3 regions of the Paenibacillus sp. J31R120 genome follow, and region 1 is predicted to be linked to each of the others. Evidence: riboswitches for the same ligand, from Rfam matches in the RefSeq annotation. Region 1 holds a riboswitch; each other region holds the start of a gene.

What was found. Region 1 has a riboswitch for ZMP and ZTP ahead of AC0YNW_RS17035 (bifunctional 5,10-methylenetetrahydrofolate dehydrogenase/5,10-methenyltetrahydrofolate cyclohydrolase). Riboswitches for the same ligand answer to the same signal wherever they lie in the genome.
Region 2: linked by a shared signal. The riboswitch ahead of AC0YNW_RS15985 (GNAT family N-acetyltransferase) and the one ahead of AC0YNW_RS17035 (bifunctional 5,10-methylenetetrahydrofolate dehydrogenase/5,10-methenyltetrahydrofolate cyclohydrolase) in region 1 are both predicted to bind ZMP and ZTP.
Region 3: linked by a shared signal. The riboswitch ahead of rpiB (ribose 5-phosphate isomerase B) and the one ahead of AC0YNW_RS17035 (bifunctional 5,10-methylenetetrahydrofolate dehydrogenase/5,10-methenyltetrahydrofolate cyclohydrolase) in region 1 are both predicted to bind ZMP and ZTP.

The regions. Positions count from the first base shown of each region.
Region 1 covers NZ_JBWDNN010000004.1:344,296-351,344, reverse strand. Annotated here, with positions in the region: gene AC0YNW_RS17065 (YojF family protein) at 1-136, opposite strand, end outside; gene AC0YNW_RS17060 (YjjG family noncanonical pyrimidine nucleotidase) at 230-928, opposite strand; gene AC0YNW_RS17055 (class I SAM-dependent methyltransferase) at 1,060-1,827, opposite strand; gene AC0YNW_RS17050 (DUF2164 domain-containing protein) at 1,915-2,172, opposite strand; gene AC0YNW_RS17045 (histidine--tRNA ligase) at 2,261-3,550, opposite strand; gene AC0YNW_RS17040 (OsmC family protein) at 3,811-4,209, opposite strand; ZMP/ZTP riboswitch at 4,900-4,985, shown strand; gene AC0YNW_RS17035 (bifunctional 5,10-methylenetetrahydrofolate dehydrogenase/5,10-methenyltetrahydrofolate cyclohydrolase) at 5,066-5,926, shown strand; gene AC0YNW_RS17030 (cyclodeaminase/cyclohydrolase family protein) at 5,923-6,552, shown strand; gene mgtE (magnesium transporter) at 6,655-7,049, opposite strand, start outside.
Region 2 covers NZ_JBWDNN010000004.1:106,491-113,539, forward strand. Annotated here, with positions in the region: gene AC0YNW_RS15960 (potassium channel family protein) at 13-363, shown strand; gene AC0YNW_RS15965 (serine hydrolase domain-containing protein) at 448-1,563, opposite strand; gene AC0YNW_RS15970 (PadR family transcriptional regulator) at 1,679-2,197, shown strand; gene AC0YNW_RS15975 (DEAD/DEAH box helicase) at 2,337-4,034, shown strand; gene AC0YNW_RS15980 (hypothetical protein) at 4,382-5,011, shown strand; ZMP/ZTP riboswitch at 5,055-5,136, shown strand; gene AC0YNW_RS15985 (GNAT family N-acetyltransferase) at 5,180-6,289, shown strand; gene AC0YNW_RS15990 (LytTR family DNA-binding domain-containing protein) at 6,587-7,024, shown strand; gene AC0YNW_RS15995 (hypothetical protein) at 7,036-7,049, shown strand, end outside.
Region 3 covers NZ_JBWDNN010000009.1:143,710-150,758, reverse strand. Annotated here, with positions in the region: gene AC0YNW_RS24925 (RNA polymerase sigma-70 factor) at 1-792, opposite strand, end outside; gene spoIIR (stage II sporulation protein R) at 939-1,667, shown strand; gene AC0YNW_RS24915 (L-threonylcarbamoyladenylate synthase) at 1,831-2,919, shown strand; gene AC0YNW_RS24910 (manganese efflux pump MntP) at 2,986-3,543, shown strand; gene AC0YNW_RS24905 (low molecular weight protein arginine phosphatase) at 3,584-4,165, shown strand; ZMP/ZTP riboswitch at 4,226-4,307, shown strand; gene rpiB (ribose 5-phosphate isomerase B) at 4,433-4,891, shown strand; gene AC0YNW_RS24895 (TIGR01440 family protein) at 4,923-5,528, shown strand; gene AC0YNW_RS24890 (serine hydroxymethyltransferase) at 5,615-6,862, shown strand.

The DNA of each region.
Region 1 (7,049 bases):
ACGAGGCGGCAGGATGCTTCGAGCTGTCGATGTGGGCGGCATAGGCCCCCGTTGTCTGCTCGATATGAACATACAAGTCTTGATCTTTAAGCTTGTCTATAAGCTGCTGAACTCTCAATGGTTGGATAAGCTGCATCGAACTCTTCCTCTCGTTCTTAATCATGCCTGTAAAAGACTCCAATTTAAACTGGACATTGGTCCAGACCGAGCCTGGACTGGCGGCCCCTGTCTAGCCTAGACCGATAATCGGTATGAGCTCGCTCAAGTGATGGATTTCGTACTTCGGCTTGACCGCCGTCACATTCGGCTTCCTGAGCGGATTGTACCAGCACGTATCAATGCCCGCATTAATGCCGCCCTGCATATCCGAGGTTAGCGAATCGCCGACAATAAGCGCATTCCGGCTGCCCGTCAGATTCAGCTTGGCAAAAGCAAAGTCGAAGATGGCCGGATTCGGCTTCTGAATGCCGGCATCCTCCGATACAATAATATGCTCGAAGGCGTCCGCCAGCTCCGAACGGCCAATCCGGCTTAGCTGAACCTCTCTGATCCCGTTCGTAATGACCGCAAGCCGGTGTCCGCCCGCCAGAAGCTCCCGGCATATCTCCACGGCACCATCCATCAAAAACGAGCCTTCTCCCAAATATCGAAGATACGCTTGGCTGAATTCCTCGGCTGTCCAAGGGATCGTCAAGCCGTTATCGGCAATGAGTCTTGCGAATCGCTCGCTGCGCAGCAAGGCCAAATCAATGGCGCCCTGCTCATATTCCCGCCAAAGCTGCTGATTAATCGTCCTGTAGCTGCCCGTAAGCTGCTCGGATACCTCCAGCTTTGCCTCCCTGAACGATTCGGCCAGCGCGTGAGCCTCCGATTGCGCGTAATCATACAGCGTATCGTCGGCATCAAAGAAAATGACATCATAAGACATGATAAAATCCTCCTGCAATCTGTAAGCCGAATAAGCGATAAGATTTCCGGGCGCAAATGAACGTCCGCAAGGAACGGATCAGCAAGCTGGAACCGCACGCACGGTATCCTGCCGCAGCATCAGCTCTCCCGTTACTCCGCTTGCTTGCTGGCTACAATAAAAAATCGGTGTTCCTTGCTCGTGAAGTGTCCGTCCTTCTCGACCTTCTCCTGAAGCAAGCATAGCTCATTATAACATTTTTCGACGGAAAACCCGGCAAACTCCCAATCCGCAATTTTCGCCAAATAAACAAAGGCCCCTACATCATAAAATCGCTGCTCTGGGAAAAACTCCGCGCTCTCATGGATGGTGAATCCCGCCGCTGCAAGCTCTCTCGAACTGTTCTCCAGATTAAACTGCGGATCTACGATCATCGCGCCTTCACCAAGCAAAAAACGGGACAGCTCACGGTTGTTCTGCCCGCCGACCTGCTGCGTAATAAACAAGCCGCCCGGCTTCAATACCCGGTAAACCTCTTCCGAATTGTACACCTCATGGCGGTTCATCACGAGATCGAACATTTCGTCTTCGAACGGCAGCGGATCATCGTCGCCATACACTTGCCTTATATCGATACCGTATGGAGGCAGCTTCTGCTGGCATAACGCCACATTCGGCGGATACGCCTCCGTCGCATAGGTCCGGCCTGGGGGAGGAGACAGCGACAAGAGGAACTCGCCTCCGCCGGTTCCCATGTCCAGCATAACCCTCTCATCGGTCATGCTGGCTTGCACAGCTTCTTTATAATTCCAGGGAAGCTCCTGTTCCCACACGCGATCCGCCATGTATGAGAAGTCCCATCCTTGAAAAACGTGCCGTTCTTCCGATAGCCAATATTGCTTTCTTTCCTCAGGCGTCATCGTCATCTCCCCTTACAGGATTATTTTCAAGACAATCTGTCTCTCTCGACGTCAGCAATTTGCCAAAGCGCCCTTCAAGGTTGCTTGTTATTTGGCAGACGGAACCGGCCTCTCCAGCGCATATAAATCTTCCTCAATAGAAGCCATTCGCTCCTCAATAACACGTCTGGCGTCAACCATCGCTTGATTATAAATATAAGGAGCCAGCTCCTTCAGCATAAAATCAAGCATGTTCTCTCCTGCCAGCTGACCCATCTCCACCGACAGCTCATCATAAGCGTATTGCTGAAGATTGGAGACAAGCTGCAGCTTCTGTTCCCTCGGCAATTTCAAAGGCACCATCATAAAATCCCCTTTCTATTCATCCTTTTCTTCCTTCGATCATATCACAGGAGCCGCGGGTCCACGATATCCCGTTTGAGCGAGCGCATGATTAGCCAGAAGACTGCGCCAGAATCGTTGCAGCCGCCTCTTGCACGGCGAGAAGAGATTCCTTCGACTCCCGCATATCCTTCAGTCGCACTTCACCCTTCGCCGCTTCATCGCCCCCTACCAGAACCACGTAGCGTATGTCCTTGTCCGAGGCTGCGGCCAGCGATTTCTTCAGCTTGCGGCTGCCCGTCTCCAGGGCGGTTCGGATACCAGCACGCCGCAGCTCCGCCGCCGCTTTCAATGCTCCGGTCTTGCCCTCCTCGCCGATCGGCACTACTATCGCTTGCACTGACGGCAGTACAAGCGGCCGCTCCCTGAGCATCTCCAGGATGGATTCCATTCCGAAAGAGAGACCTACCGTAGGATACGACACACCCTCCCTGCCGATCAGCTTCCCGATAATGGCGTCATAACGTCCCCCTGCGCCCAGACTTGAGGTGAATACGCCGCTCGCATCAAATATTTCGTACACCGTACCGGTATAGAAGGACAGTCCGCGAGACAGGAACGGGTCGAAGATACAAGTCTGCTCCAGACCAAGCTCGCTTATCAGTTTCTCCAGCGCCGCAGCTTCTCGCGCACCTGGCGAATCCGAAATCCCGTACCGGGATGCAATAGCTTCCAAAGCCAGCTTCTCTCCCGAAGCGAACGCCAGCATCGCTTGCTTGACGCTATCGCTGATTCCCTTTTGCGCCAGCTCTTGCTCCACGCCTTCCAGCCCGATTTTGGCGAGCTTATCGAGCGTCAGCATGACAGAGGACAGTTCGTCCTCCTGCACCCCCATAGCTGCAATCGCATCCCCAAGAAAACGCCGGTTATTCCACCGCAGCACAATGGGAATGTCTAAGCGTCCAAACGCATCGACGGCGAGTTGCATTAGCTCGGCCTCGGCTTCCGGTCCGGCTATGCCGACCATATCGACATCGCATTGCAAAAACTCCCGGAGACGTCCTTTTTTGACGGGACCGTCGCGGAATACTTTTCCGATCTCATAACGCTTGTACGGCATCTCCAGACCCGGGTTGAGCGCAATGGTTTTCGCGAACGGGATGGTCAGATCGTAGCGCAGGCCCAGACTGCGGTTGCCCTGATCGGTCAGCCTGTACATTTCCTTCAAAATTTCGTCCCCGCCCGCATATTTGGATGCAAGCAGATCCAGCTCATTGAGCACCGCTGTCTCCATCCCCTTGAAGGTGTACAGCTCGAATAGTTCCGTGAGCACATCCTGCACTTTTTTTCTAAGCGCCTGATCCGGTCCGATAAAATCATAGGTTCCTTTTACGTTTTGCATAACTGTCAGCTCCTTTTTTGAATTGAGGTGTGAACATAAAAAAACGCGCAGGACCTCTTGGTCCTGCGCGCTTCATATCTCGCAGGGAGGCCAACGCGAAATGCGTTAGCCCGCCCTGATTCAATCAGGTGTGCTAACGCTGCTTGTGATGATGAAGTTGATTCAGCTTGGATATACGCATAGCTATAAACCCCTTCATAACATAAAGTAATGCCGATTATAGCGGATTGAATAAGATCATGCAAGCGGCAGCCTGCCCATTAAGATAAATGGTATTCGACCGTCTCTATAGCTACTTCACTCTTCAGCGAATTACTGATGGCGCATGCCTGCTCGACGATGGCAATCAGCTTGTCCTTGTAATTCGGCTCGATGGTAGATGGCAGCTTCACCCGTACCGTAAAGCTGGTAAAGGCGTTGAGCTCCCTGTCCGTCTTCCTCGCTGTCACTTCTACGCTGAGCGGAAACCGCCCGAATTCAACCCCATCCGTCTCCAGCTTCTGCTGAAGCGAGATCGAGACACAAAGACCAAGCGCCGATTCCAGCAGCTCCTGGGGCGACAGCCCGCTTTGGTTATGTCCGTTGCTGCCGATTAACTGCAAGCCCGCTTCGTTATAGATTTCATTTTGTCCGTTCATCAGTTGGATTCTGGTAGTCATGATAATCTCCTTTCATTACACCGAGCGGCAAGCCATAGAGATTTGGCGATATCAATAGAACGCTCCTTACGAACCTTTAGTTCAACTTTTATAAAACAAATTTCTATGTTTTCCGTTATTTTTCGATGAATGACGAGGTTTTTTGACAAAATAAATTCAGAGTAACCGCATAGTATTAATGTAATGGCAAAATAGTAATGCACTTTAATAAACGTGTCAAGCTATAGCTTTTAATAGTAATGGCCTTATAGCCCCGTGGAGAGAGGCGCATTACGTCAATTTTTTATACTTTTCATGAATGTAAGTGCTTTATTTCACGCTCACACCCTCTTCATAAGGAATAAATTGTAATAAATATTTTTCGGAAAGTTGCACACTACTCCTAACGCAAGGGATAAATGAGCTCAATTGTCCCCTCCATGCGAAGTTATTCATGCATCATATCGTTATGATCCGCTCCGACGATGCACAGAATCCGTTCCCCCACATGCTGCTTCACCGCGTTCTTCACACGCTGCACCATGTTCAAATGCCTGCATACCCATCTGAACAAATGAGCTTGCGGATTTATTTAATAATTTAATGATTATCAAATTAGATATATTAAATGAATTCATAAGAGTGAAGTCTTTTTTTGTCAATCATCTTGACCTCAAATTCGATTGCGGACATAATAGGTGATATAAAAATAACGTCGTATGCGACTGGCGAAAAGAGTGGAATAAACCACGAGGAAGCATACGAACGGAATGGATCCGTTCGCCTGGGAGAAGTATCTGCAGTCGGCTCGTCATGAGCTGATGCGGATGCTTTTTTTCGTTTTATTCGAAAATTACCCGCTGGGGAGGTTGCAAGGATGGCATTGTTGATGAAAGCAAAAGAAGCTGCTGATCGAGTTTACCTGGAGATTATGACTGAAGTGAGTGAGCTTGGCATGCAAGGTATTCAGCCCTATCTGGCGACAATTATTGTCGAAGGAGACCCCGCTTCCGCCTATTATGCAGAAGCAAAGCGCAGGATCGCCGAACGGCTTGGCGTATCCTTCCACCTACATGCATTCAAAGCCGACGTAGAAGAAGCCGAAATTATCACGCTAATCCGTCGGTTGAACGAAGACGCATCCGTTCATGGCATTATGGTGGAGCTTCCTCTGCCGCAGCATATCTCGGCGAGGAGAGTGGAACGGGAAATTCGGCCGAGCAAAGATATCGACGGCGTAACGCCGCAAAACAAACTGGCAACCCTGACGGGAGAAGACGGCCTATATCCCGCTACTCCCCAGGCCTGCATCCATCTGCTGAAGCACTATGGATTTTCATTGGAAGGCAGAAACGTAACGCTGGTCGGAAGAGGCCAGACCGTCGGCCTTCCTCTATTCCACCTGCTTCAGCGGGAGCAGGCTACTGTCACCGTCTGTCACTCTCGCACGCCAGACATCGCTTCGCATCTCAGCCATGCAGATATTGCTTTTCTAGCCGTTGGCAGGCCGAATAGAATTACCTCCGCTATGGTTCATGACAGACTGATCGTTGTGGACGCTGGCATCAACGAAACAGAGGACGGCCGTATTGCTGGAGATGGTGCCGCTGACCTGGATGCTTATGTCGCTGCCGTCTCCCCGGTGCCAGGCGGGGTAGGCACGCTGACGACAGCAGTCCTGTTCCAAAATTTGATGAAAGCCATTCGCATCCAACAAGGCGAGGAGGAGCAAATATGAGCAATGTATCATGGGATGATTCCATCCGCCGCTTCCTGCACCAGGCAGGGAGCCCTGATCCTACTCCCGGCGGCGGCAGTGTTGCCGCGTTAGTCGCGGCGCTCGGCGCTTCCATGACGGCAATGGCCGGCAGCTTGTCCCAAGGGGAGAAGTTCGCAGCCTATGAGGCGCAGATTCAAGAGACATTGTCGGAGATGCGACGCCTATCCGCTGCATCAGAAGAGCTGCTTCATGCGGACATCGAGTCGTTCAACGGCTACATGGCGGCATTAAAGCTGCCAAAATCAACAGAGGACGAGAAGGCTTCGCGCAAGCTTGCCCTGGAGTCCGCCACCCTGCATGCCATTGAGGTTCCGCTTCGACTTATGAGATTATGCCGGGATGGCATAACCAGCACTGCCGCTATTGCCGACTCTGCCAACAAGCATGTCATCTCTGACCTTGGCATCGGCGTTATTTTGTTCGAGGCGGCAGCTCGCTCCGCCCTGCTGACTGTTGAGATAAATCTCCGTTCCATGCCGGAGTCGGCTATGAAGAGCCGTTATGCCGAGCAGGCTGCTGCGCTTATGGACGAAATGGAGACGCGATGCAAGGCTGTTCTGCATACAGCCCGTCAGAGAATGTAACGAATCGCAACGGTATGTCGAAATTCGAAAGAGACTCCAAACCACGGCAACGTGATTCGAAGTCTCTTTTTCCCTTTATGATCGATCAAGTACACCCACTTGTTATATCAAATATTCCAGGAACGCCGTCGCGATGCCAAAGTAGATCAGCAACGACAAAATATCGTTAAGCGTTGTAATGAGCGGACCTGACGCTACAGCAGGGTCGACCTTCAGCTTATACAGCAGCAGCGGGATCACTGTACCTGCCAGCGTGCCTATAATGAGCGTCATGACAAGCGAGCCGCCCACGACAAGGCCCAGAATGGGGCTGCCCTGCCAGATGTACGCTATGATGGAGATCAGCACGCCGCAGATGCCGCCGATCATCAGCCCGACCATCAGCTCTCGCCACACCAGTCTTCGGACGACGCCACTGGTCACTTCCTTCGTCGTCAAGCCACGCACGACAACCGCCAGTGACTGTGTTCCCGTATTCCCCGTCATTCCTGCTATCA
Region 2 (7,049 bases), 240 kb from region 1:
GGAGTTTGTGCGATGGTATCATTCCTCTTAACCGTGAAGCGCCTGCTTAGCGGGCTGTGGCGGTCATTCAAGCTGAAAAATTTTCAGGCTTTGTTTATATTGGTCGTCGTCATGCTTTTGTCGGGTACGGTGTTTTTTGTCAGGAACGAAGGCTTGTCCATCATCGACGCGCTGTATGTCTGCGTCCTGACGCTCAGCACGGTAGGCCATCCTACATTTGAGCCGCAGACGGTGCTGGGCAAGGTGTTCATGATGCTCTACGTTATCGTAGGAACGGGACTGTTCCTTGGATTGATCGGGCACATCGCTTACTCGCTTATTAAGCAGCCTGAGCGCAGGCCGGGGAAGAAAGAAGAGGAATAAGCCTTAGGCGCCATGCCGGGGATATATCCATTATGCAGAAACAACAGGCACGCAATCCCGGATTGCGTGCCTGTTGTTTGAGGGCTAATGGTCTTGCGTTTTCTTTAGTTCGTTCATAATGGCGATAAGCGCATTGAAGCTCGGGCGCATGGCCGCGTCGGAGCCGAAGTTGAGCGCGATATGGGTATCGCTTGCAGGATCATAGTGAAGATGGGCGGCAGTAATGCCGAGATGTCCTCTTAGCCGGGGGTATCCCCGCAGCAGAAAAAATAATCCTTCGAAACGGATCTCCATCATCCCGAGCCCATAATAGATGCCGGGACGGAATCGATAGGGGAACGCCGCTAATTGCTGCAGCGTGGAGGGGGCGATCAGTTTCCCTCCATGGAGTGCTTTGCTGAAAGTGAGCAGATCGTCTGTCGTCGAGACAATTCCTCCCCCTGACCAGTCGCAGCTCAGGCTGCTCAGGCCGCTTATGTCGCGTCTTTTGAACCAGAGCGGAGAGATGGGGGGAGCAGGGACATTTATGGGCTCAGTATGAAACATCAGATAGGTGTCTCTCAGCTCCAGCGGCTCAAAGAGTTGTGTACGAAGAAGGCTGCCAAAAGAACGGCCGGACACTTTCTCGATAAGCTGCCCTAGCAGAATATAGCCGGTATCCGAATACAGGAACTGCTTGCCGGGCGGCCCTGCTGCCTTTTGTCGCTCGCTTGTAAAGGCAATGAGATCGGATGGTTGCCATAGCCGCTCCGTATCGGACAAGATATTGTCAGCGAAAGGTCGTCCGCTGGTGACAGGACCTTCAAAATAATCGCCAATCCCCGATGTATGGCTAAGCAGGTGGCTGACCGTCACGTCTGGGGCATAGTCGCGTCCTTGGTAAAGGAACAATCGATCCAGCTCCCCTTGTTTGAAGTAAGAGGCGATGCGATTGTTTAATCCGATATGCCCCTGGTCAGCCAACATGCCTATAATCGTCATCGTAAAAAGCTTGCCGATGCTGGCGATATGATATGGTTTGGATTCGCCTGGAAAGCGGTAGTCGATGCCAAGTAAGGGAGAGCAGATCCGGCCCTGCACTTCGGTTTTATGCCCTTTAGGAACGCCGAATCCTTTTTGCTCATACTTTCGGAAAATATAGTCCAACCGCCCTGTAAGTTTGGGGTTGTTTAATGAGGTTAATCCTGTTTTTGCGGTCATGCTGCAACCTCCTGTCGTTCTTTTTCTTATCCCTAATAGATATATTGCTAATAGCGGTATTTGATTACTGCGGCAATCGGGACGGATCGGCGGTGAGGAGTTGGAGCATGTCATCTTGGGACTGTTGATGATTCAGAACCAGACCTTGTATGAGCTGCATCAAAGCTTTAAGCGGGGAATTTCCTTGTTCTACAGCGCGAGCTACGGCAGTTTGCAGACGGCGCTGAAGAAGCTGCTGGACAAGGAGCGGGTCGCTTGCGCGGAGCTTGTGGAGAACGGGCGTCTTAAGAAGGTGTATCGCGTGCTCCCGGCAGGCAGAGAGGAGTTTCTTCGCTGGATGAAGAGCGAGACGCCGGATCATAAGCTGGAAGTAACGGCGTTGTCGAAGCTGTTTTTTCTGGGGCATGTAGAGGATAGGACGGACAAGCAAAGCATCATTGATGAGATTTTGGATAAGCTGGAGCGGGCATGGGATGGTCTTAAGCGGATGGAACGGGAATTAGAGGGGGTAGAAGTGCCGGAGCCGTACCGGGGTATCTTCCGATATCAGCTGTTGACGCTGAATTATGGCCTGGGAGCGCATCGCTATGCAAGGGATTGGTTCGGGAGACTGAGGGAGGAACTGCAGGAATAAGGGCGCCGGAGTTGGGGGAATAGGTGCAAATTACGGAACATATTCGAATGTTTCTACTATTTTACACTTATTTGTGGTATCCTTAGACGCTATATACGATTACAACACATACGCGTGTTCAAATAGGAGAACGACACTAATGAATTTTCAAGAATTAAAGCTTATTCAGCCCATTCTACAAGCCTTGAGCAAAGAAAACTATACAGCGCCTACACCGATTCAGGAACGCTCGATTCCGTCCGTACTGGCGGGCCGGGACCTGCTAGGCTGCGCGCAGACGGGAACGGGCAAGACAGCAGCATTTTCACTGCCGATGATTCAGCTGCTGAGCGGCAGCATGGAGCGGGTAAGGAGAGACCGCCCGATCCGGGGATTGATTCTGTCGCCAACGAGAGAGCTGGCGCTGCAAATCTCGGACAATATTCAAGCGTACAGCCAGTTCACGCAGGTGAGCTGCCTGGCGATCGTAGGCGGCGTCTCCCAGAGCGGACAAGAACGCGCGCTGGCCCAAGGCACCGATATTCTGATTGCTACGCCGGGCCGTCTGATGGACCTGCTGAACCAAAAGGTGATCCATCTGGGCGCGGTAGAGATGTTAGTCCTGGACGAAGCGGATCGCATGCTGGACATGGGGTTCATCAACGATGTCAAAAAAATCATTGCCAAGCTGCCGGCTAAGCGTCAGACACTGTTCTTCTCGGCAACGATGCCGCCGGAAATCGCGCATCTTGCAGACAGTCTGCTCACGGACCCGATTAAGGTGGAAGTAACGCCTGTATCGTCAACGGTAGATCGCATTCATCAATCGCTATATCTGGTGGACAAGGAGAACAAGCAGTCGCTGCTGAACGAGCTGCTCTCGGATCAGTCGATCGTATCCGCGCTGGTGTTCACGCGCACGAAGCATGGCGCGGACCGCGTCGCCCGCGGACTGAACAAGCAGCGGATTACGGCGCAGGCTATTCATGGCGACAAGTCGCAGAATGCGCGCCAGAACGCGCTGAATAACTTCAAGAGCGGCGCGACTCGCGTGCTCGTAGCGACGGATATCGCAGCAAGAGGAATTGATGTGGAGGAGCTGTCGCATGTCATTAACTTCAATCTGCCGAACATTCCGGAGACCTACGTGCATCGAATTGGTCGGACAGGCCGCGCAGGCCATGACGGAACAGCGATCTCCTTCTGTGAGACGGATGAGCTTCCGTATCTGAAGGATATTGAGAAGCTGATCAAGAAGAGGATTCCGGTTGTTCAGGATCATCCCTACCCGATGAAAGGAGCTGCTCCTGCCGCGGCAGAGCAGGCTCCTTCGAAGTCGGCTTCCTCTGATGCAAAGTCCGCCGAAGGCGCTGCAGGAAGCGGCAAGAAGCCTCGCCGGAAGAAGAGCAAGCCGCAAGGAGCGGCAGCATCCGCAGGTGCGAATGGGGTCGAACAGGCGAAGCCTAAGTCACAAAAGGCGGAAGCGGGTGCCAGTGCGGCCGGTCAATCGAAGCCGCAGAATAAGCTGCAATCCGGGGAAGTCCGGCAGCCGGAGAACAAGCCGAGCCGCTCGAACGGTCCTAAGCCACAGGAGAAGAAGGAACAAGTGAAGCCGCAAGGGCAAGCCCCTGCGAAGCCGAGCCAGCCTCGTCCTGCAAAGGACGACCGTCCTCGCGAGGGTCAAACCCAGCGGCAAGCGGGCAAGCCGGCTAGAACGCAGCAGCAGTCGAAGAGGCCGACTTCAGCTGACCGTTATGCGAAGCCGCAGCTGCGTCAAGAAGTACACCAGGATTCGGGCAAGATTATATCGATTCTGCCTTCGCCGTGGTCGTCATTCTCCTCCAAATCAAAAAAATAGCTTGCCTCGATACGTGGCTGCTCGAAATATCCATAACAAAAAGCATTTGGGTTTTACCCAAATGCTTTTTTGTCATATTTAGGAGTCGCATAGCGGCAGGGATTGACTCTCTAAGCCTAATTTCTCGGCTTGCAGCAGCCCAGCGCATCTTCGCGAGCTCTCTAAGCCTAATTTCTCGGCTTGCAGCAGCCCAGCGCATCTTCGCTGGCTCCCTAAGCCTAATTTCTCGGCTTGCAGCTTCCTCGCGCGTTGCTGCGCTGGCGAACAAATCTTTAGGAGCTTATCATTTGTCGGATTTGAAACAAATCCGGCAGCTTTCTTCGTCTATCGTTGCATAGGGGGATAAGATGAGAAAACCGGTTTGGCTGACGATGGTTGTGTTAGCGTATTGGCTCCTGCTGCCTGGTCAAGCGATGGCGCTTTCTTGCGTGGAGCCTGGTCCAATCGAACAGCGGTATGAGACATATGATGGAGTTATTGTGGCGAAAGTGTTGAATGTAAAAGCGGGTCAGGAGGAACACACCATTCAATTGGAGGTTAAGCAAAGCTTCAAAGGAATCGAGGTTGACCGCCTAACGATTCTGGAAGATCGATATTGGGAGACGGACAGTCGCGTGAGCAAGGAAGGCGAGGAGTATCTGTACTATTTGAAAAATATCGACAGTCAGTGGGAGAATCAGCTTTGCTCGCCTACCGTAAAGTTATCGTTGGCAGACGCAGAGCTGGATTACTTGAAAGATAAGGAGCTTCAACTCCAACCAGCAAGCGAGCTGCCGACTGCAGATGCATCCCATGCCCCTGCAGCAACGGACACGACGGATGATGACGCAGAGAGCCGTCCGATCGCAAGCGATTCGAAAAAGGGGCAGTTATCAGAATCCGGGAGGAGTACTTCAGCCGGACTGATGGTCGGCTTGATTGCGGCCATAGTCATTATTCTAATTGTTGTACTGTTGGGAATGAGAAGAAGGAAATAAACGATTGACTTTTTCGTCAGAAAATTTATAATAGTCAGTAAATATTTGGGTGTGTAACTGGCGAGAACGTAGATCACTACGGGGGAGCACATCTGTCATACAAGCCGTTCGCCTGGGCAAAGCATTTGATCATCGATCGAATGCTTTTTTATGTTCAAAGGAGCGATAATGATGGGAAAAGCTAAACAAGTAGCGGTGTTGATGTATGAGGGAGTGGATACGCTTGATCTGGCCGGGCCTTTTGATGTGTTTGCAGTAGCGAGCAATTGGGGGCAAGATTTCCATGTCTATACGGCGGCTCTGGAGAAGAGGGAATGCCGCTCGATTAGCGGGATTACGCTTGTTCCGAGCTACAGCGCAGAGGATTGTCCGAGACCGGATATCCTGATCGTGCCGGGGGGCTGGGGAGCGCGCACGGAGATGCATAACGGGGCGATGACGGATTGGATTCGGAGCTTATCGAAGCAGGCTGAGCTCACGATATCCGTCTGTACCGGTGCGTTGCTGTTGGCTAAAGCGGGCTTACTGGACGGCCTGTCGGCAACAACCAACAGCCGCGCCATGAATCTGCTCCGTGAATCGGTGCCTGCCAGCACCCGCATCGTGGAGGGAGTGCGTTACGTGGACAACGGCAGCATCATCCTCTCTGCAGGCGTGACGGCGGGCATCGATGCGGCGTTGCATGCGGTGGCGCGGTTAGCGGGAGAAGAGCGGGCGCTCGATACGGCAGCGAAGCTCGAATACCTATGGAATCGCGAAGCTCCTGTTCTGAATGCGCCAGCTTCGCTTGCCATCCGCAGAGCGACCGCGGAGGATGCGGTGAAGCTGCGGGGCTTGTTGGAGGAAGCGGCCAGATGGATTCATTCGGCGCACGGCTTGCGGCAATGGCGCGAGGAGGATTTCACCCAAGAGACGGTCGACACATTCATCGGAGAGCAAGAGGTGTTCGTAACGGAGCGCGGTGAGGAACTGGTCGGCTGTTTCTCAGTTCACTGGTCATACGAAGAAATCTGGGGAGAGCGGTATCATGATGACGCAGGTTATGTTCATCGGCTGGCTGTCTCCCGGCGGTATAAGGGAGAAGGAGGCGGTCAAGAGCTGCTGGAATGGGCGGAGGGATACATCCGCAGCAAAGGCAAGCGCTGGCTTCGTCTCGACTGTATGGCGGACAATCCTGGTCTGAACCGGTATTATCAAAGCCAAGGCTTTGATCTGCAAGGACGCTTCGATGGAGAAGGCTGGAGCGCGAATCTGTATGAACGGAGAATCGCCGAATAACCATATGGACGCCGCAGGGTTGCCATCAGGCTTTTCGAACAAGCCTCTAACGTGCTGCGATTATATGATGATGACTATGCCGCTCTGTCGTGCGCTGAAAGCTGCGAATTATGCGAACGGATTAACCCGGTATGCTTGCAAGACCCGGTGCCTGCTTGGCGCCGGGTTATTGTTGTTTGTGTGCATTTCACCCCATCCTATATGCAACTGACCGTGCAAGGCCTTGAAGTGCGGGCCAAAGATGGTATTCTGAGTTACAGAAAAGCGGAATCGGCAAGCCGGAGAGGAGCTGTAAGCTTGAAGCTTATTATAGACCAGTCATTGGAGCATCAGGACGTCGAAATTACGATTAAGTGCGGCATCATAGACGAAAATTTGGAGCGTCTTATTGCTCAGATCAGATTGTATTCATTCTCCATTACAGGCAAGAAGGATGGACGCAGCCATCTGATACGGCTGGAGGATGTCTATTACTTTGAATCCACGGATAACAAGACATTCCTATACTGCGAAAAGGATGTATACGAATGCCATTACAAGCTGTACGAACTGGAAGAGCATTTGGCGAACAGCCATTTTGTACGCATAAGCAAGTCCTGCATCCTGAATATTGCGATGTTGGCTAATGTGCGGGCGCTGTTGAACGGCAAGTTCGAGGCGCAGCTTGTCAATAAGGAGAAGCTGATTATTAACCGCCATTATGTGCAGGCGATCAAAGACAAAATGCAGTTTTGAGGAGGGATGGCATGTCTACATTTAA
Region 3 (7,049 bases), on a different contig from region 1:
TCTGGCTGCATGCCCGTCTTGTATGAGCAGCAGACCGGATTGCCCGCTGACCATAGCAGGAATGTAAGCCCCGCTGCTTGGCTGGTTTCCTTTGCGGGCGAGTCCCTCGTAGAACGCCACAATGCGGTCGCGTCCCAGAATGGGGAAGATCGCGGCGCGTACTTTGCCTCCGCCGTCTGATACCATAATGGCGTCTTCCGACAGCATGCCAACTAACACAGCTGTGTCGCCGGTCTCCGCTGCCCGGATGAATGCGCCCGCTAGCTCCAGGGCTCGTTTGTTGGGGAAGGAGGGGGTATCAGGCAGAAAGCCAAGCTTCTCCTTGGCTCTGCTCAGCAGCTTGCGGCAGTTGGCCTCGGACTTGCCAACAACCTCAGCAATGTCCGAGTAGTCGAAGGCGAATGTCTCTCTAAGCACAAATACGGCTCGTTCGATGGCGCTTAAATTCTCCATCATAACCAGCATGGCATAGGTAATGGTCTCTGTCTGCTCAAGCTTGTCAGCCGGATCGCCTTGCCCGTGATCGCTGTAGATCACGGCAGGTTCGGGCAGCCAGTTGCCGACATACGTCTCCCGTCTCTTGCGGGCGGATTGCTGCTCATTCAAGCAGCGATTGGTGACCATTTTCGCCAGATAGGCTTTTTCATGCTCGATACCCTTCCGGTCCAACTGATAATAATCCAGGAATACCTCCTGAACGATATCCTCGGCGTCGCTGAGGGAACCTAGCATTCGATAAGCCAGGCTAAGCAGCAAGGGACGGTAGGCTTTATAAGGCTGCGGTTCTTGCATAGGGCTATTCTCTCCTTCTCTTATTCCACTTGAATTTATAATAGCCTGATAGGTTTATAGATTTGCCTTCACGGGCATAATGACGGATAGAGACGTTCCGGAACGCAAGCAGACGCACCGGCGGGTGCGCGAGAGGAGCTTGTGTCATGTCCCGTACTTATTCCTATTCTTCCTATCGTTCGGTTTCCCCTTTTCGTTTTCCTTATCGCAAATCCTATGGCTTTATTATAATGATTTTGATGGTGTTGATCATGAGCTGGGAATCGCAACAGATGGATGCTGCCTTGGCCAAGGGCGGAATTCCCGAAGAAGCGATCCGGCTTCGTATATTGGCTCATTCGGACAGTCCGTCCGATCAGCTTGTTAAGCGTGTTGTGCGTGATGAAGTTGTAAAAGCAATGAATAGCTGGGCGACTGGGCAGCAGACGATCGAAGAAGCCCGTGCGACTATTCAGTCCAAGCTGCCGGAGCTGCAGCAGCTCGTAGCGAGTGTGCTGCAGAACAGGGGCTTCGCCTATGATTCCAGTGCTGAGCTTGGTCTGGTTGAATTTCCGACCAAAATGTACGGCAACAAAGTTTATCCTGCAGGCCAATATGAAGCGCTGCTGATTACAATCGGGGAAGGACAAGGGCAAAATTGGTGGTGCGTGCTGTTTCCTCCATTATGCTTTGTTGACGCTGTGTCTGGCGAAGCTTCAGCGGCGTCCGGTCCCGTGCAAGAAAGCGCTGCGGTGACAGTGTCAGCAGACGCGGATACAGCAGACAATGATATCACAGCAGCGGCTGAGAATCATGGAACGGACGCGCCGAAAGCAAAGTTTTTTCTATGGGAGCTGCTGCAGTCGCTGATTGACTGGATTAAATCCTTGTTCTAAGATTCCCCATTGCGCGCCGTTATTCCTAGCTCAATAGGAATGATGGCGTTTTTCCTTTATTCGTACAGCGTGGTCCCTGATGAGAGGCGCTCTATTCCAATGCGATTGTGCTATAATAGCGGTGATATGGACACTATAGGCAAAGTAAGAGGATTGAATAGATATGGCAATTAATACGAAAGTTTGGATCGTTCAAGATAAAGAACAAACACCCGGTTGTGACAATGAGGCAGGAGAAGCGCTGCGGGAGGCCGCTGACATCTTGAGACAGGGCGGACTTGTTGCCTTTCCTACGGAGACGGTATACGGGCTTGGAGCCAATGCGCTCAACACGGAAGCCGTGTCAGGCATCTTTCAGGCCAAGGGAAGGCCATCGGACAACCCGCTTATCGTACACGTGGCTAGCGAGACGGACTTGAATGCGCTGGTCCTCCCTTATCCGCCGCTTGCGGGACGTCTGATGAAGCGGTTCTGGCCGGGACCGCTTACGATCGTGCTGCCGGTGCGTCCGGATGTATTGTCACCCCTTGTGACAGCCAATCTTCGGACGGTTGGCATCCGCATGCCCGATCATCCTGTTGCACTGGAGCTGATCAAGCTGGCAGGATGCCCGGTAGCCGCACCGAGTGCGAATCGCTCCGGCAGGCCCAGCCCGACAGTTGCCGGGCATGTGATGGAGGATTTGTATGGACGCATAGATGGCATCTTGGATGGCGGCGCTACAGGCGTCGGACTGGAATCGACAGTGGTCGAGCTGGAAGGAGAACGCGGCATTCGCGTATTGAGACCGGGCGGCGTGACGGAAGAAGCGCTTCGCCTTGCTTTCCCGGATGCGGAGATCATTAGCGAGCCTGAGTCAAGCGCAGCGCCAGAGAAACCGAGATCGCCTGGCATGAAGTATACGCATTATGCGCCGAAAGGCGAGCTTTCCATCATACAGGGTCAGCCCGAGGCTGTCATCTCGTATGTGAATGAACAGGCCAGACAGTCGAAGGCAGACGGTGTGGTTACCGGCGTGCTGTCCTTCAGTGAGCGGTCAAGCCGTTATGAAGCCGATCTTGTGCTGGATCTCGGCAGCGAGAGCAAGCTGGAGGAAGCAGCCCATCGTCTCTACGGAGCGCTTCGCCAATTCGATGAAGCTGGGATTGGCCGCATATGGTCCGAGGCTTGTCTCTCGGAAGGGATTGGCGGCGCACTTATGAACCGCCTGGTGAAGGCAGCCGGCGGTACAATCATTGCATTAGACAAGTAGTATGTTTGTCCCTATGTCCGCATATGTTGGTTAGTAAGTGCGGCCATACATAGGGGAGATGTGCGAATGGACGTTAGTGCGTATATGGGGCAGTTTTTGACGCTGCTCATTATTGCTGTGGCGCTTGGATTCGATGCGTTCTCGCTCGGTCTTGGCATTGGACTGAAGGGCATTCGACTGCTTGATATAGTAAAGCTTGGCGCAGTTATTGGACTTTTTCATATTCTAATGCCCATCGGAGGTTTGCTGACAGGCCAATTCGTGAGCGGGCTGCTGGGCAGTGTCGCCACGACCGCCGCCGGTGTCTTGCTCCTCCTGCTTGGAGGTCATATGATCTACAGCTCGATCCGCGGGGAAGGCGTACCGACCTTCAACCATCGTTCGTCGCTGGGACTGCTTGTCCTGGCTTTAAGTGTTAGTGTAGATGCTTTTTCGGTAGGCGTAACGCTAGGGATGTTTTCCGCCGACTTATGGCTAACCATATTGTTATTCGGCTTTTTTGGCGGGATGATGTCCATGCTGGGCCTATTGCTAGGTCGTAAGGTAAGCAGCAAGCTGGGCGAATATGGGGAGGCTTGCGGCGGCGCCATATTGCTTGTGTTCGGCATATTATTTATTGTCTAATGTAGTGTAAGGTAACCGTTCATACAAAGGAGCTGGCGCAATGAAACGTATTTTGTTCGTCTGTACAGGGAATACTTGCCGTTCGCCCATGGCGGAGGCTTTGCTTCGTCGTCATGCCGCAGTGCGGGGCATTACGGTAGCTGTCCGCTCAGCGGGCGTATCCACGATCGACGGCTTGCCGATCTCATCGAATACCTTATCCACGCTCAGGCTCAGGGACATTGAGCATGCAGGCTCCTCGCGGGCGATAACCGCTGAGGCTGTGGATTGGGCGGATTTGATTTTAACCATGACCTCAAGCCATAAGCGTTCTTTGCTACATTATCATCCGGGTGCGGTCGACAAGACGTATACGCTCAAAGAGTTCGCCTATCAGGATGACAGCGTGCTGCAGGATATATTGGAGCTGGAAGGTCTTTATACCGAAATGCAGATGAAAAGCGCGCTTGGCCAGCAGCTCAGCACATCCGAGAGACAGCGTCTGTTGGAGCTGGAGCAGCGTATTCCAAGCTTCGATATCGCCGATCCGTTCGGAGGGACGCAATCCGTCTATGACAGCTGCTCCCGCGAGATTGAAGCTTCCATTCAGAAGCTCCTCGACAAGCTGTCGAAACGTCCGTAATTAGACGTTCGAAACGATTGATTTCTGAACAGATATGAGCTATGATGATGGAGACAAAAGAGTTTCCGATGTAACTGGCGACGGAAGTGGGCTAACCACGGTGGAGCATCGGAATATACGGCCGGTCGCCTGGGCAAAGAGCAGCATGCTGAATAAGCATGTCTTGCTCTTTTTTTCGTCTTTTTGGCCGGAACAAGGTATACTATCACCATAGGTTATTTGCAGGAAGCAATGACTCTTACAACTTAAGGCAGGATGGTGTTCACATTGAAGATTGCGATTGGCGCCGATCACGGCGGTTACCGTTTGAAGGATGAGCTTGTTCCGATTATTGAAGCACTGGGTCATGAGATTGAGGATGTTGGCTGCGATTGCGAGCAGTCGGTCGACTATCCGGATTATGCGCTGCCGGTATGCGAGATGGTGGCTAGCGGCAAGGCGGATCGCGGCATATTGATTTGCGGTACAGGCATTGGCATGTCCATCGCTGCGAACAAGTATCCAGGCATTCGTTGTGCGTTGGTGCATGATATTTTCTCGGCCAAAGCGACTCGGGAGCATAATGACACGAATGTCTTAGCTATGGGCGAGCGCGTCATCGGACCTGGTGTAGCCGGAGAGATTGTGAAAGTGTGGCTGGAGACGCCATTCTCGAATGCGGGTCGTCATGCAGGCCGCATCGACAAAGTTATGCAACTGGAGAAGCGCTTCTCCATTCATCCCTAACAGCTGGTTTCAGGGAAGGAGGCGTGACTGAATGAGCAATGAACCTAATGAGCAACAAGCGGCAATTGCTGGGCAAGTAGAGACCGTTATCAGAGAGCTTGCGCTAGCCGGCAAGCTGGGAGCGGGCCATCTCCTGATTATTGGGGTAAGTACGAGTGAGGTGCTTGGTCATCGAATCGGTACATCGGGAGCTGTGGAGACGGCGGCGGCTGTCTATGCAGGCGTTGAAGCGGTCAGAAAGCAGATTCCGTTTGTTCCTGTGTATCAGTGCTGCGAGCATCTGAATCGTGCATTGGTTATCGAAGAAGATGAGGCCGTGCGGCGCGGACTTGACGTTGTCCATGCTGTACCTGTGCCGAAGGCGGGAGGCTCCATGGCGGCCTATGCATATGGACAATTCGCCAAGCCTTGTCTGGTTGAGCAATTGGAAGCACATGCGGGCATCGACATTGGCGATACGTTCATCGGTATGCATTTGAAGCGGGTTGCCGTTCCAGTGAGACCGTCCATTAAGACGATTGGCGAAGCTCACGTTACGATGGCGATCACGAGGCCGAAGCTAATCGGCGGAGCGAGAGCGGTCTATGACGAGAGCAGCAGCTTGAGAGCAGAACAAAAAGCTGGGCTATGCGAGTAAGTAAGGTGATTGCGCGAAGGACGCTTTGGCGATATGAAAGTGTGTTTTCGCTATTATACAAGCATTGATACAAGGAGGAACTAAAGGTGGAACAATTACGCAAGCAAGATCCAGAAGTATTGAAGGCGATGGGCCTTGAGCTTCAACGCCAACGCGACAACATTGAACTAATCGCATCGGAGAATATCGTAAGCGAAGCGGTACTGGAGGCAATGGGCTCCGTACTAACGAACAAATACGCGGAAGGCTATCCGGGCAAACGCTACTATGGCGGTTGCGAGCATGTCGATATCGTCGAAGATATTGCGCGCGATCGTGCGAAGGAACTGTTCGGCGCTGAGCATGTTAACGTACAGCCGCATTCCGGCGCACAAGCGAATATGGCGGTATACCTGGCAGCTCTGAAGCCTGGCGATACGGTGCTTGGTATGAACCTGGCTCATGGCGGCCACTTGACGCATGGCAGCCCTGTCAACGCTTCCGGCTTGCTGTACAACTTCGTGGCATACGGCGTTCAAGAAGATTCCTTCACCATTGATTATGAAGAAGTGCGCAAGCTTGCTTTCAAGCATCGCCCTCGCATGATCGTTGCAGGCGCTAGTGCTTACCCGCGCATTATCGATTTCGAAAAACTCGGCCAGATTGCCAACGAAGTAGGCGCTTTGTTCATGGTCGACATGGCGCATATCGCAGGTCTGGTTGCAGCTGGTCTGCATCCAAGTCCGGTTCCGCATGCTCATTTTGTTACGACTACGACGCACAAGACACTTCGCGGACCTCGCGGCGGCATGATTATGTGCAGAAAACCATGGGCAGCGGCTATCGATAAAGCGGTATTCCCAGGTTCCCAAGGCGGTCCTCTGATGCATATTATCGCTGCAAAAGCGGTAGCATTCGGCGAGGCTCTGCAGCCTTCTTTCAAAGAGTATCAACAGAATGTCGTGACCAATGCCAAAGTTCTGTCTGAAGAGCTGGTCTCCAAAGGCATCAACATCGTCTCTGGCGGCACAGACAACCACCTGATGCTGATCGATACGCGCAACCTGAATATTACAGGAAAAGTTGCGGAGCATGTTCTTGATCAAGTAGGCATTACGGTGAATAAAAATGCAATTCCTTTCGACCCAACTAGCCCGTTTGTGACTAGCGGTATTCGTGTAGGCACGCCTGCAGCGACTGCTCGCGGCATGAATGAAGATGCCATGAAGGTAATCGCAGAGGTAATCGCGTTGGTTCTGAAGAACCCGGAAGATCAAGCAGTGCTGGATCAAGCTAAAGGCATGGTACGCGATCTGACGGCTAAGTTCCCGCTTTACCCGGGTATCACATACTAATAAACGGTCCCATTAGAAAGCTCTCGGCTATGAAAGCCGGGAGCTTTTTTGTATTCGAAAAACCAACAAATGATGGAAATAGTGTAAAAAAGAGATGGCAAATGATTACGGAGTGTAATAGTTGGTCAAAATCATTATAAGTTTATATAGTTGATGAAAGTGTTCTCATAAGATAATTTGGTAACTT